One region of the Methylobacillus draconifructus genome, then DNA from elsewhere that is predicted to be linked to it. Evidence: predicted binding sites of a transcription regulator. Region 1 holds the regulator's gene; each other region holds the start of a gene.

What was found. Region 1 encodes sigma-54, which starts transcription at its own class of promoters, with help from an activator protein. Its sites were predicted from a motif close to TGGCACNNTTCCTGCT; they were not measured.
Region 2: a site for sigma-54 is predicted at 2,027-2,042, ahead of ACJSDX_RS13105 (TorF family putative porin). Genes of this name have one in related genera too.
Region 3: a site for sigma-54 is predicted at 2,299-2,314, ahead of ACJSDX_RS02305 (TorF family putative porin). Genes of this name have one in related genera too.
Region 4: a site for sigma-54 is predicted at 1,282-1,297, ahead of ACJSDX_RS10275 (nitrate- and nitrite sensing domain-containing protein). Genes of this name have one in related genera too.

Annotation. Positions count from the first base shown of each region.
Region 1 is NZ_JBJQII010000004.1:95,951-99,808, reverse strand. Features, by position in the region: gene rapZ (RNase adapter RapZ) at 1-501, opposite strand, end outside; gene hprK (HPr(Ser) kinase/phosphatase) at 505-1,464, opposite strand; gene hpf (ribosome hibernation-promoting factor, HPF/YfiA family) at 1,574-1,900, opposite strand; gene ACJSDX_RS09325 (RNA polymerase factor sigma-54) at 1,930-3,396, opposite strand; gene lptB (LPS export ABC transporter ATP-binding protein) at 3,416-3,858, opposite strand, start outside.
Region 2 is NZ_JBJQII010000006.1:84,358-88,215, reverse strand. Features, by position in the region: gene ACJSDX_RS13110 (trimethylamine N-oxide permease) at 1-963, opposite strand, end outside; gene ACJSDX_RS13105 (TorF family putative porin) at 1,055-1,888, opposite strand; gene ACJSDX_RS13100 (heme-dependent oxidative N-demethylase family protein) at 2,379-3,422, opposite strand; gene ACJSDX_RS13095 (PDR/VanB family oxidoreductase) at 3,431-3,858, opposite strand, start outside.
Region 3 is NZ_JBJQII010000001.1:485,900-489,757, reverse strand. Features, by position in the region: gene ACJSDX_RS02315 (ammonium transporter) at 1-1,037, opposite strand, end outside; gene glnK (P-II family nitrogen regulator) at 1,048-1,386, opposite strand; gene ACJSDX_RS02305 (TorF family putative porin) at 1,455-2,237, opposite strand; gene ACJSDX_RS02300 (accessory factor UbiK family protein) at 2,492-2,734, shown strand; gene ACJSDX_RS02295 (YifB family Mg chelatase-like AAA ATPase) at 2,737-3,858, shown strand, end outside.
Region 4 is NZ_JBJQII010000004.1:271,306-275,163, reverse strand. Features, by position in the region: gene ACJSDX_RS10280 (bifunctional protein-serine/threonine kinase/phosphatase) at 1-1,174, shown strand, start outside; gene ACJSDX_RS10275 (nitrate- and nitrite sensing domain-containing protein) at 1,311-2,582, shown strand; gene ACJSDX_RS10270 (alginate export family protein) at 3,003-3,858, shown strand, end outside.

The sequences.
Region 1 (3,858 bases):
GAAGCCGAATGAAGAGAACAGCAGGATCAGTTCGCCGTTCTTCTGCGTCACGAATTCCTTGACCCAGTTGCGCAAGGCGTTGGCGCTGAGGCTGCTGGTATCGATGCGCAACCCCAGGTCCACCAACGGCTCCAGCAAATGGCGCTCGTGGCTGATGCTTTCGGCCAGGGTGCTGGTATCGCTGCTCAACGGATGGCGGCGGCGCGTTTCGCTGTAGCGCTTGACCAGGGTCTCGACATTGGCCTCCAAGAAAAGCACCTGTACTTCGATACCCTCGCCCTTGAGCTTGCGGATGTTGCCGGGCAGCGCCTCGAGCGAGGCGCTGCGGGTATCGATGCTGATCGCCACCCGTTCGTGGTTGCCCTGGCTCAGGTGCTCCGAAGCCTGGGGCAGCAAGGTGGCAGGCAGGTTGTCGATGCAATAGTAGCCGCTGTCCTCCAGCATCTTGAGTACGATGCTCTTGCCTGAACCCGAAAGACCGGTCACGATCACAAGCTGCATGGCCTATTCCGCCTCTGGCTTGAGTTTCCGGGAAGTACGCGCCATTTCTCGGTGCTGGCGCTGCATGAACTGCTTGGTGCCGTTGATGCCGCGCAGCAGCAGCATGTGGTTGCGCACGGCCACCTCCACCAGCACGGCGATATTGCGCCCGGCGGCCACCGGGATCACGACCTTGGGAATTTTGACCTCAAGGATTTTTTCATGCTGGGATTTGATCTTGAGCCGGTCCAGCGGCACCATGGTATCGGCCATTTCCAGTTGCACGATCAAGTCGAGCGGCTTGGTCGGCTTGACGGCGTTGTCGCCGAACAAGGCGCGGATATTGAGTACGCCCAATCCACGCACCTCGAGGAAATCCTGCAGCAACGGCGGGCAACGCCCTTCGAGCCGGTCAGGGGCGATACGGTAGAAATCGACGATATCATCCGCCACCAGGCGGTGCCCACGCGAGATCAGCTCCAGCGCCAGCTCGCTCTTGCCGATCGCCGGGGTGCCCTTGATCATGAGGCCGAAGCCCTGCACTTCCATGAACACGCCGTGCAGGCTTTCCGATACCGCCACGGCCTGGGCAAGATAGTGGCTCAATACATCCATGAGGCCGGGGCTGCGCAAGGGGGAGGTAAACAATGGGGTGCTGAACTCGTCGGAGGCGGCCACCAGTTCGTCCGGCGCTTCTTCGCCATTGGCCACGATGATGGCCGCCAAGTCGGCTGAGAACAGGTTTTTGATGGCCTGGAACAATTCTCGCGCCTTGAGGCTGCGCAAATAATCCATCTCTGCGCACCCCAGCACCTGCACTCGGTTGGGATGCACGAAATTCAGGTGACCAACCAGCGCCAGGGATGGCTTGGTCACGGTTTCACTGGTCAGGGGGTTATCGCCGCCGGCTAACCCTGCTACCCATTTCAGCTTGAGCTTGCGGCGCGTATCCTTGTAAAGCTGGGTAACACTGATTTCAGCCATGTGTGCTTAATACCTTGGGAATGAACAAGCGGAAGGATATGCTGCAAGAGCGCCAAATCCATGCATGAAAAACAGACTTGGCACTCTTTTGCAGCATTTCACGAGGAGGTTACTCGACCGCCTGGTGCTTCAGACCTCCGGATGCCTGGTTGTGGTTGCTGACTTTTTCCTTATGCTTCACTACCTGGCGGTCCAGCTTGTCCGCCAGCGAGTCAATCGCGCTGTACATGCTTTCCGCCCCGCATTCCGCGTGCAGGTCGTTGCCCGGCACATGCAGGGTGGCTTCCGCCTTTTGCACCAGTTTCTCCACGCTCAGCGTGACCTTGAGGTCAATCACATGGTCAAAGTGATTGCTGAGTCGGGCCAGCTTGGACTGCACATATTCGCGCAGGGCTGGGGTAACGTCGAGGTGATGTCCGGTCAGGTGCAAATTCATAACGCTCTCCTTACTTGAAAACGCGCAAATCAAAGCGACTTGCGCTGGTTGGCCGCGGGTATCTGTAGAGACTCGCGGTATTTCGCTATGGTTCTTCTTGCAACAACTATGCCTTGTTTGCCGAGGATGTCGGTAATCTGGTTGTCAGACAGCGGCTTCTTCGGGTTTTCCTCGCTCACCATCTGCTTGATCAACGCGCGGATCGCCGTGGCGGAGCAAGCACCGCCAGACTCCGTCGCAACATGGCTGCCGAAGAAATACTTCAACTCGTACACGCCGCGCGGTGTGAGCATGTACTTTCGCGTCGTCACGCGCGACACGGTGGATTCATGCAGGCCCAACTCGTCGGCGATCTCGCGCAGCACCAGCGGACGCATGGCGACTTCGCCATGCTCGAAGAAGTTGCGCTGCCTGTCCACAATCGCCTGCGACACGCGCAGGATGGTGGAAAAACGCTGCTGGATGTTCTTGATCATCCATTTCGCTTCCTGCATCTGGCTCATGAGGTATTGACTGGAGCTATCGCGATTACGTTTCAGGATGCCGGCATAAAGCTGGTTGATGCGTAGCTTGGGCACCACTTCGTCATTGAGGCTGGCGATCCAGATACCCTTGACCTTCTTCACCACGATTTCGTGCTGGATGTAGTGGTCCGAGGTGATATGGCTGAACTCGCCGCCCGGGCGCGGGTTGAGCTGGATCACCAGCTGCTGCACCGTTTTCAGGACGTCGTCGTCGCAATGCAGCAGCTTGCGCAGGCGCGTGTAATCGCGGCTCGCCAGCAAAGGCAAGTGTTGCTCTGCAACCTTGATCGCCAGATCAACAAAAGGCGTTTCTGCGGGCAGGGCGCGCAGTTGCAATGCCAGGCACTCCGCAAGGTTGCGGGCGCCAATACCAGGGGGATCCAGGTTCTGGATATGCTTGAGCGCGGTTTCGAGTTCGAGCAGGTCGATTTCGAGCTCTTCCGGCAGCAGCTCGGCCAGCTCTTCCAGCGACTGCTCGAGGTAGCCGTCGTCGTTGATGGCGTCCACCAGCACCATTGCCAAGGTCTGGTCGCGTTCGGACAACGGCAGCAGCTTGATCTGGCTCAATAGGTGCTCGCGTAGGGTAAGGTTGACCGCTTCCTGGAAGCTGAAGTCGTTGTCGTCGTCATTGTTGGCGCCGCCCTCTTCCCAGCGGTTGCTGCCCTGGAAAGATTCGAAGTAATCGTCCCCTCCGCCGAATTCGTCAACGCGCGGCAACTCCTCGCTGGCTGGCGCAGGTGCCTCGCTGGCGGGAGCGGCGACCGCGGCATCCGGAGCGGGACTGTAGCTTTCGGACATCTCGGCAGCCCCGTCCGGACCGTCTATGCGCTCCAGCAAGGGGTTGGCCTGCAGCAGCGACTCCAGCTCCTGGTTGAGTTCCTGCGAAGACAGCTGCAACAGCTTGATCGACTGCTGCAACTGCGGCGTCAATGCCAGGTTCTGGGAAAATTTTAGCTGTAGACTTTGTTTCATCTCTCTAATTCTGCGTTGACTACAGGCGGAAATCCTTGCCCAAGTAAACTTCTCTTACACTTTCGTTATGTATGATCTCGCTGGGCTTCCCCGATGCGAATACGCGGCCTTCATTCACGATGTAGGCGCGATCGCATATGCCCAATGTTTCACGGACATTATGGTCCGTGATCAGTACCCCGATATTGCGCTCGGTCAGGAAACGCACGATCTTCTGGATGTCCAGCACGGCAATCGGGTCGATCCCGGCAAACGGCTCATCCAGTAGGATGAAGCTGGGATTGGTCGCCAGACATCGGGCGATTTCCACCCGGCGGCGCTCGCCGCCCGAAAGGCTTACCGCCATGTTGTTGCGTATATGGGTGATATGGAGCTCCTGCAGCAGGGATTCAAGCTGTTCCTTCTGCTGCTCGGCCGTCATGTTCTGCAATTCGAGGATGGCCTGGATGTTTTCCGTCACGG
Region 2 (3,858 bases), on a different contig from region 1:
CAATGCGTCATATTGCGCAGGTGAAATGAGATTACCCAGGCCGAGATGGGATTGGAACGCCATGGGAACCAACGTAAATACCGCGAAGCAAAGCAAGCCTGAATAAATAATGGCTTTGAAGGTGTCAGATTTAGGATTCCTGAATTCACGTGTGTAGCAAATGGAAGTCTCGAAAGCATAAGTCGACCAGGCTGCAATGAACATCCCGCCCGCCATCAGCTTCCAGCCTTCGATATTCCATAATCCATCAACGACATTGCCGGCATCATCATAGGCAAGGGGCGCTATTGGGAAAAAATTCGCCGCACTGACATCGCCTGTAATCAATGGAATCGTGCCGATCAATAACAGTGGAATTAATGCGGCAATCCCGAGAATCATAGTAAACCGAGAAGAACGCAGGATACCGCCATGCTGGATGCAGAATGCGCATAAGAGCACCGCAGCGCCAACCAGAAATGTTGCATTGATTCTCAACGACAAACCGGACTTTATGAAACCTAAATCCAGTAAGGTGATTTGCCATGTGTTCACTATGGAATCGGCAGGAAAAATAGCAAGCAATATATAACCCGCAGCCAATCCCGAGCCGATTGAAAGCACTGGCATCCAGGCCAACCAATTGCACCATACCAATACTGGGGCAATAAATTTGCTGTACCGCACCCAGGCAATGGCGCCGTAAACCGAAGCGCCACCGGATTTATTGGGGAACATACCTGCAATTTCAGCATAGGTAAACGCCTGGATAAAACCGAATGTAATGGAAAGCATCCAGGCTAGCCAAGCAGGTTTCCCGACTGTAGAAGCAATAGCGCCTATTGAAAATAAAACCAATGCTGGCACACCGCTAGCAACCCAGAAAGCCCCTTGCCATCCGATTTTTCTTTGCAGGCTACCCTGCGGCTCTGATGTAGACTGACCTTGATCAGTAGCCCCATCAATTGAAGTTATAGTGCTCAACTTAATTCTCCTGAAATAATTAAATCAAAAATATCCTGACCAAATAAATAAAAAGATATTTTTAGATTTTCTCTAATTGATTTTTTAGTAATCAAAAGGTATGTCTCAAAAAAGCAAATATCTTACTATTACCCATCTTGTAACCATCAGCATCAACATACCAATCACTATTTCCATCTGTGGTTATATAACTTACACCTGCGCTCCATTGATGCTTATTGTTGATTAAGAAATCTTTACTAAGACCAATAGCTATATCCGTGTAGTCACCGATTGAATAGTTCTTTACCTTCGTCCTACCTATATGAAAGTTAAAATTTAAATCGTAATATGGAAGTATCTTGTTGTAATCCAACGAGATATAATCAGTTCCCTTGGTATCCCCCTCCCCTGTTACTCTGTTCCCAAATTGCTGATTTCCATGAGATTTAGTATTAATTCCAAACCAGTCCGTGAATGAATAAGCATATTTCAAAGTGAAAGGCTTATACTCAAGAACTGCATGGAGTTCCGTTACAAAAGCACTATTGCCAGCAACTTTTTTATTTTGTGGAAAAATCCACTGAAACAAGCCAATAGATCCTCTTAAATCTTCCGTGATCTGCCCTGCAATGCCGCCATATACATCAATCTCTATGGTATTTCCATAGACGGACCCCTTATCCAGATTGATGATGCCAGTGCCAAGATACAGGCCATTGTCATGGTTGTAATCTACATAAAATGAAGCGGCACCTCTTCTTCTAGCATATGACATACCTCGAAATATATAATCAGTCTGAAAACTCAACGTCTTTACTACATGATGAGGAGAATATTGTTGAGAATCTTTACTCTCCAACTGTGAATTTTCATTTGCATAAACTAAAGAAATTCCCGAACATGAAATGCATAATGGAAGGATAAAACCGAAACTATACTTCATGCCAAATCCTCTCTTATCTATGTGTTTTATTTATAATTTTTAAAAATATTATTTACCAATAAACTGTAAAACTAATATTTCAAAAACAATCATCTCCACAACAGAAAATAATTGGGCTCTGTAACATTTAGATAACTCAGCATGAACATTGCAAATTTGCATCTTTTGGTTGCTATAGCAAAACTTCTCTAAGTTTAAAGAAGCGTGAAAATGCCAAAGGTTACAAATTGTTACAACGATAAATTAGCAGATTAATAAATTAATCCGTTAGTAATAATTGGCAAAGGTTTGATTTAGATTTTATAAACGAAAATTAAGAATAGACTTGAGAGAAATAAGCATTTAAAACGTTTGTTTTAAATACCTATCCATTTGAGAAGAAAAGATATATTAGGAGTATTTTAAAAAGAAAGAGAGCGGCCATTAGAATTGACTAGTCTTATGTAGCCGCTCTTAAATAGAAACATATATTTTTGAAAAAATTAACTTACTATTCCGGCTGTGTCCCCAACGTTAGCTCCGCGCCATCATCATATTTTGAAAGCCATTCAACCACGGCCTCTCGGTAGCCACTAATACCTTTATATTCCGCCAAGTCAGGATGCAAGTCTCGCAATACTCGATGAAAACGTTTTACCCATTTTGGATGAGCAGCTAACTCATCAAGCCTAATCAGGTAAGCTCGGATACTAAAACATATGCCATTACTGCGTGGTAGTCGGAACATAGATTGCAACTCTACTCGCAGATGCGCTAGCTCTCCCGCGCTCTGTGCATTTACTTTACTTTTTTCTGGACCCCATTCTGGATAATTCTCAGGTGATGTATCCAGTCGTGGTCTAATAGTCATAGTCCAATTGAATCTTCTAACAGGTGTGCCTTGTTGTAAACTCAGAATAAATTTCAATCCTCTTTCAAGCACTCCTAATTTCTCCATCTGTGGTACAGGTGCATGCCACTCATGCCAGGACATACCGATATCAAAAGCCAATGACCAGTCAGCTTGACTCGTAATAAAGCCAGCATCAGCAAAGAGGTTGCCATCGCGTTGGTCCAGCAATACAAAATCCCCCTGTGTCTGCCTACCCATATAGTCCAGGGGCTCAAGAGGCAAAGTGGATGTGTTCCCGAAAGTAAAGGTATCTTTTATATTCAAAGGCCGATTAGTCCAGGTCCAGCGATCACCATCCTTTTCCAGCGTAAACAAGTCAGGATAATCCTGCGATAAACATTCCATAGTAAGCTCAAGAAAATCCCATTGCGCATCCATCATATGAGGCAAAGCAGCATAACGTCCCTTGTCCCCTGCAAGGGTCAGGAGCTTATCTTTACACTCGGACACATAATGCTCATCTATATCGAACAGATGCTCATGCACAGTGCCCTGGGCACCTGGCCGGTGTGGTTCGATATTTACCGAATACATATATTCGTCTTTATCGAAAGGGTAAGGAAAGCGGCGAATCGCTGCAGGAGAGTTGCTGTAAGTGTAATCGTCTCTAAAAGACTCGTGTTTGAAAGCAATATTATTCATGATCTACCTCAGATATTAAGTTCTATAACGGAACACCTGGCTCTTGAAACGCATGGCATGATTTTTTTGCCGGAACGTTTTTCAGCATCAGAAAGATAATGGTCGTGATGTTCAATGACTCCATCACAGTCAACCACTTCAAGCTCGCATCGCCCGCAAGCTCCGCCTCTGCAGAGATATGGTGCATCGACCCCTGCTGCTTCCATGGCTTCCAGAATGCTGACCTCAGGCCCAACATCAATTGTTAGTTCGGATTGCTTCAATTTAAGCGTGAACTGCTCGCCAACCGGCGGCGCAAGAAACTCTTCATAATGCACATGCGCTTCTGGCCATCCCAATTCCTTTGCAGTTTCAATCACGCCCTCGACCATCCCTGCGGGCCCACAAACATATACATGTGTACCCAATGGCTGATTACTGAATAGGTCCTGCAAGT
Region 3 (3,858 bases), on a different contig from region 1:
GCAATGAAGCCGAGCACGATGGAGCCGACAGGTCCGAGGAAGCCGCAAGCAGGCGTGATGGCAACCAAGCCGGCGATGGCACCGGAAACAGCGCCCAGCAGCGAAGGCTTGCCCTTGAACAGCCATTCGGCAAATACCCAGCCCAGTACTGCAGCACCGGTGGCTGCCTGGGTGTTGATCAATGCCAAGCCGGCAGTGCCATCGGCAGCCAGTTCACTGCCGACGTTGAAGCCGAACCAGCCTACCCACAGCATGGAAGCGCCTACCATGGTCAGCGTGATGCTGTGCGGAGGCATGGCTTCCTTGCCGTATCCGAGGCGCTTGCCGACGACGATGGCGCCTACCAGCGCTGCAATGCCGGCATTCATGTGAACGACGGTGCCGCCTGCGAAGTCAGCCGCGCCGAGGTCGCCCAGGAAGCCGCCGCCCCAGACCATGTGGGCGATCGGGATGTAGATGAATGTCACCCACAGTGCGAGGAACGCCAGCACTGCGGAGAATTTCATGCGCTCGGCAAAACCGCCCACAATCAGCGCAGGGGTGATCGCCGCAAAGGTCAATTGGAAGGTGACGAATACATATTCAGGAATGGTGCCGCCATCCAGCAAAGTGTCTGGCGTGATGCCGGACAACAGGGACTTGCTGAACCCGCCGATATAGGCGTTCAGGCTGCCGCCGTCGGTAAAGGCCAGGCTATAGCCGTAGACGACCCAGATCACGGACATCAGCGCTGTCGTCACGAACACTTGGGTCAGGACGGAAACCATGTTCTTGGTGCGAACCAGGCCGCCGTAGAACAAGGCGACGCCGGGAATGATCATCGCTAGCACTAACACAGTGGCGACGATGGTCCAGGCCGTATCGCCGGCGCTGAGCGACAGTACTGCTTCAGCCGTCGTTTCTACCGCTTCTGCGGCAGCGGGTGCAATTTCAGTGGCGACGGCTTCATCGACGATGACAGCTTCTTCTTCAGCCAGCGCAAAGCCGGAAAAACCCAGCGCGCCAACCAGTGCAATCATGGAAAGAATTTTTTTCATATCAAACCCCTTAAAGCGCATCTGTGCCGGTTTCGCCAGTACGGATGCGATAGACTTGTTCCAAGTCGAAGACAAAGATTTTGCCATCACCGATTTTGCCAGTTGTGGCAGATTTTTCGATAACTTCCACTACCTGGTCAAGTAATTCATCGGCGATCGCAACTTCCAGTTTGACCTTGGGCAAAAAGTCGACCACGTATTCTGCACCACGGTAAAGCTCAGTGTGGCCTTTCTGACGGCCAAAGCCTTTGACTTCAGTGACGGTGATCCCCTGCACGCCGATGGAGGAAAGGGCTTCACGCACTTCGTCAAGCTTGAAGGGCTTGATGATGGCGGATACGAGTTTCATGGTTATCTCCTCTAATAAAAAGCAGAAAGGCAAGGCGATCTGCCTTGCCTTCTATCATGTCTGTCTTCTTAGAAAGTCTTTTGGACGAAGAAAGTCCAGTTTTCCTTGCCGGAGAACACAGGGCCGTAAGTGAACGCGCCGCGGTCAGCATCGGTGTCGGTATAGTAGCCGCCGACGACGATGCCGTTATCCCAGGCCTTGCTCAGGCCAAGCTTCCAGTCGGTGTAGTCGAATTCGTTGGGACCGTTACCGAATTCCTGGCGGCCAACGTGGGCAATGGCGCTGTAGCCGCTTTCACCAAATGGAATTTCCAACGTAAGATCAATATAGCTGGCACCACGACCTTGGAAGCCGAAAGCGGACTTGCTCGGAGACCAGTAGTATTTGCCGGAGATCCATTTGTAGGAAAGGCCGCCGTAGATTTCGGTCGTATCGGCATTATAGGTGCCGCTTACGGAATTGCGGCGGCCAGGATAGATGTACTGGTTCACGCCGACGTCGTAGGTGATGCCGGTTTCGCCGATTTCAGACGTGTAGCCTGCATAAATATCCCATTCCATACTGGAACTGTTATAAGCGCGGCCATCACCTACTTCTGTATCTGCCAGCCAACTGATGCTGGAACCCCAGGTACCGGCATAGAAACCGCTGGCGTGGGAGTAGTCCACACCGCCTTGGATCGCTGGGCGGTCGCCGGATTGGCTGGTGCCGCGGAATATGTAGTTGCTTGTGAGGCCGATGTTGTATGTAATGGTGTGAGGAGAGGTTGCCTCAGCAGCTTCTTCGGCCATGACGGCGGCAGGTGCTGCAAAAGTGCCAACGATGGCGGCAAGTAGAAGCGAATTACGCATGATGTACCCTTTCAAGGTTTTGAAAAATAAAACAGCAACGAAAACTCTGCGTTGGGTAATAAGCAACACCTGTGCCATAAAAACAACATTCATATAAAACAACAGGTTAAGTGGTATTTTTTGGGAATTTTCCCGGTCTGGAATGGTGCATTGCTTGTTTTTTATTTGTAAGTGATTGAGTTTGTTATGTTTAATTTGGATTTTTGTAGGTGAAAAACTGCTAAACTGCGGATGTTTTGGGAGGTTTTTACGTAATGAGTACTCCGTTTATTGATGAATTATCCAATAAAATCAAAGAAATATATTCTTCCTTGCCAGCCGATGGCGCAGAGCGCAATTTGCATGCACTATTACAGGGCGCATTCACTAAACTGGAGCTTGTAACGCGTGAGGAGTTTGATATCCAGGCGGAAGTGCTGCGCAAGACCCGGGCTCAACTGGCTGATCTGGAAAAGCAATTAGCCGAGATTGAAACGAAGCTGGGGCAGTCTTCCTGAGCATGGCGCTGGCGGTTTTGCATAGCCGTGCCCTGGCCGGTATGGAGGCGCCGGAGGTCGCGGTGGAAGTCCACCTTGCCAACGGCTTGCCGAGCTTCACCATCGTCGGCTTGCCCGAAGCCGAGGTCAAGGAGAGCAAGGACAGGGTGCGTGCCGCCCTGCAAACGGCACAGTTTGAATTCCCGGCCCGCCGGATCACCGTCAACCTGGCGCCTGCGGACCTTCCCAAGGAAAGCGGCCGTTACGATTTACCGATCGCGCTGGGGATTTTGGCTGCCTCCGGGCAAATACCCGCAAAAGGGCTGGATCAATATGAGGTGGCGGGCGAGCTTGCGTTGACCGGCGAACTGCGCCCGATACGCGGTGCATTGGCCATGGCGTACAAGGCCAGGGAAAGCGGCCGTACCTTCATCCTGCCCCAGGAGAGCGCCGCCGAGGCGGCATTGGTGCAAGGCGCTACAGTCCTGCCTGCAGCTAGCCTGCTGCAAGTATGCGCCCATCTGGCAGGCCGTGAGTTGTTGGTGCCGCAACCAGTCAATATCCCGCAAAGCTTTGCAGTCGATGCCGATTTTGCCGAGGTCAAGGGGCAACTGCAGGCCAAGCGAGCATTGGAGATTGCAGCCGCAGGCGGGCACAGTGTGCTGATGTCCGGGCCGCCCGGCACGGGGAAATCCATGTTGGCCTCGCGTTTTGTCGGCTTGTTGCCCGCCATGACGGAGGCCGAGGCGTTGGAATCTGCCGCCATCCAGTCGTTGAGCAAGGGTTTCCGTGCCGGCGATTGGGGCAAGCGGCCTTATCGTGCGCCTCACCACACGGCTTCGGGCGTGGCGCTGGTGGGTGGCGGCGCGATTCCCAAGCCCGGCGAGATATCTTTGGCGCATTACGGAGTCTTGTTTCTGGACGAGCTTGCGGAGTTCGACCGCAAAGTGCTGGAGGTCTTGCGCGAACCCCTGGAATCCGGGCATATCACGGTCTCGCGCGCTGCGCGCCAGGCGGAGTTTCCCGCACGTTTTCAATTGATTGCCGCCATGAATCCGTGCCCATGCGGCTACTTCGGGCACCCCAATGGCAAGTGCCGATGCACGCCGGACCAGATAGCCCGCTACCGCCACCGCCTTTCCGGG
Region 4 (3,858 bases), 180 kb from region 1:
CGTGCTGGCCTCGGACGGCGTGTACGAACATACGGACGCGCAACGCATCGCCGCCGCCATCACCGGAAACGCGCATGATCTCGACATTGCCGCGCGGCAGATCGTGGCAGCAGCCCTTGAACGCGGCAGCCGGGACAACCTGACGATACAGATTGTCAGGATAGACCGCCTTGACCATCGCCAGCCCGGCCCGCTCTTGCCGTACCCAAGCCTGCCTGCGCCGCCATTGCTGGAAGCGCGGGCGGACTTCGACGGCTACCACATCGTCAGGGAACTGCATCACAGCCACCGCAGCCACCTCTACCTGGCGATCGACAGTGACACCGGCCAGCAGGTTGCGCTCAAGATCCCGTCTACCGACCTGAGCGCAAACGCGGCGCAGTTGAACCGCTTCGCGCTCGAGGAATGGGTGGCGCGGCGCATCAACAGCGCGCACGTGCTGAAACCGTGCCAGCGCGGACGCAAACCCCGTTATCTGTATGTCGCCATGGAGTTCATCGAAGGCATTACCCTCGCGCAATGGATGAGGGACAACCCCAAGCCGGACCTGGAAACGGTGCGCGGTATCATTGAGCAGGTTGCCAAGGGTTTGCAGGCCTTCCATCGCGCCGAGATGCTGCACCAGGACCTGCGTCCGGAAAACATCATGATAGACCGCAACGGCGTGGTCAAAATCATCGACTTCGGCGCAGTCTGGGTCGCAGGCCTTGAGGAATGCAATATGCCGGAAACCCTTCCCGTTCCGGGCGCCGTTCAGTACATGGCGCCCGAATACTTCCTCGGCGATGCCGCTTCGGCGCTTTCAGACCAGTTCTCACTCGGCGTCATCGCCTACCAGATGCTCACAGGCAAGCTGCCCTACGGCGCCCAGGCCGCCAAAATCAAGACCCGCGCGCAACTGCAGCGCCTGTCCTATATTTCCGCCATCGACGGGCACAGCAGCACTCCCTCATGGATAGACGACGCGCTGGCGAGAGCAGTGCACCCGGAACCGGAAAAACGCTACCCTGCCTTGTCGGAATTCATCCATGACCTGAGACATCCCAACCGGCAATTCCTCGACAGGCACAGGGGCGGGCTAGTGGAGAAGAATCCTCTCCTGTTCTGGAAGACGACCAGCCTGCTATTATTGCTGCTCGTCGTCGTCCTGCTCTACATCATCAAACTCTCCTGACCCTGCATGCATCCAGAGAAATCAAGGTTCCAGGAAGAAACTTGCTGCTCTGCAGTTGCCTTAGCCGATTGATCAACCATCGTTGAACCAGCAACCGCCATGCTGTCGCGCATGATTTTTGCTACCGGATTTAGATATGAAAGACATTTCTCCCGACCAAACCATCATCCTGGCCAAGATACGGCATGTCGAAGAGCTCGAGCGGCTGTCGATATGCACCGTGTTTGTCGAGACCATCGGCCTGATCATCCACCAGATCCAGGCCGAGCGCGGCGCAAGCTGCCTGTACCTGGCTTCGGCTGGCCAGCGTTTCGGCAAGGAGCGCAGCGAGATCATCGAGCAGAACCAGGGCCTGGAGGTGAAATTCCGCGAGGCGCTGCAGCGCCACCTGGACCATAACAGCATGGCCGACGCCAAGCAGCTCACCCTGATTTCGTGGATATTGCTGGGCTTCGACCAACTGAAATCGCTACGCCACCAGGTGACGCTGCACAAGATTTCATTTCCCGATTGCATACAATCGTTCAACCGCTTTATCGGCAGCCTGATTTCGCTGATCTTCGACATTACCGACAATGCCGTCAACAGCAAGATCTCCACTTATCTGCTCGCGCTCTACAACCTGGTGCAGGGCAAGGAGTTTGCCGGGCAGGAACGCGCCGTAGGCTCCTATATGTTCGGCTCCGGCCATGTGCAGCAGGAACACCAGCACAAGCTGCTGGAGCTGGTTGCCTTGCAGGACAGGCATTTCGAGCTGTTCTGCCAATTCGGCGGCAGCCCGTTGCAAAAGTCATGGGCGGCTTCGATGGATACCAGCATCCACCAGCGGCACCAGCAATACCGCAACAAGCTCACCCATGCGCAGGATGGCCAAGCCGTGAAAACGCACGACGGGGACGAATGGTTCGAGCTCTGCAGCCAACGCCTCACCGATATCTGGCATATCCAATGCCAGCTCATCAAGGGCATGCATGGCATGCTGGAGACATTGATCCACGAGGCGAAGAGCGACTTGGACAAGACCCGCCAGTACCTGCAGAAAGTGCGCAGCCAGCCGGCCCATGCCACCACGCTGGATAGCGCCTTCTTCAACCTCTCCATTCCGGTGGAAAACGCCTATACCTTCCTAGTGCACGACAACCAGCACTCCTATCCCATGGAGTCCATCGTCTCGCTGCTGCAGCAGCAATCGCAGCAGATTGCCGAGATTGAGAACGAACTGTCGGAAACCAAGAAAGCGCTGGCGGAGAGAAAACAGATCGAGCGCGCCAAGGGCCTGCTCATGAGCAAGCGCGGCATCAGCGAGGTAGAGGCCTACAAAATCATGCGCAGCACCGCCATGGAACAGAATCGCAAAATCATCGATGTGGCGGACAACATTCTCGCCAAGCAAAACTCCCTATCGTGATGGCAGTGAACCTCTGGTGCAACCGCACTCAGGTGGTGCAAACCGGCATCGCTGGCCGGATTCAACAAAACTCCCTCCCCAGGTAAATATCCTTACAAAACAATCGCGTTTTGAAATAAAGCTTCCCTGGCACAGCATTTGCTAATCCCTGATTAACAACGGCAGCCAATGGCGGTTGTCATTGTTTAAGCGGCATCCGCAGCAATACCTGGCGCCGCGATGCGCTACCCAGCAGCCCGCAGGGCTTTGAAGGCCAAGGACAAAGGCGTCCTGGTTGCAGACAACATACCGTCTGCAACCAGGACGCCTTTTTTATTTTGGCGCTTACAGGCGATGGCAGCTTGATACCAGGAAAAAGAAGGCCCGTCGGGCAGGACGGGCCGGTACTACCGTTACCCCATCTGAGAAAAGGAGCAACCCATGCAAAGTAATTCGAGATTCATGATCCGTCAAGCCTGTTATGGCGGCTTGCTGGGGCTGGCGCTCACTGCCGCAGCCCAGGCGGAAGAGGCCGCGCCGGAATATACCTTCATGGATGCCGTCAAGGCCGGCAAGAACCTGACCAGCTTCCGCCTGCGTTACGAACATGTGGAACAGGACGGCAACGCCCCCAGCGGCCGGCCGCTCAAGGATGCCAATGGCATATCGCTGCGCAGCCTGGTCGGCTGGCAGACCGCGCCATATCACGATTTCAGTTTTGCCGGACAGATCATCGACGTCAGCAAATTCAAGGACGATTTCAACGACAGCACCAACGGCACATTGATCAACAGCGTCTCCAACCAGCCCGGCAAGCTTGACTACGCCAAGATCGTCGATCCTGACGATACCGACATCAACCAGTTGTATGTCGACTGGACCGGCATCAAGAACAACCGCGTGCGTATCGGCCGCCAGCAGATCAACCTGGACAACGTGCGCTTCATCGGCGATATCGCCTTCCGCCAGGTCATGCAGGTGTTCGACGGCGTCACCGTGCTGAACAAGTCGTTGCCCGATACTGAAATCTATGTCGGCCATATCGAGCGCGTGAAACAGATCACCACCAAGCTGCGCTCCGACGGCGCACTGGAAATCGTCAACCTGAAATACCGGATTTCGCCGACCGCATCCGTGACGGGTTACGGCTATTTCTCCAGCTTCGACGACCTCGGTTTTGGCCGCGCGTGGTTTGGCAACGCCGCAGGGACGGGCGGCATTGCCGCCGGCAAGAACGGCAACATCAACCAGGAAGCCGACCAGGGTAACAAGACCCTGGGCATACGGCTGGACGGCG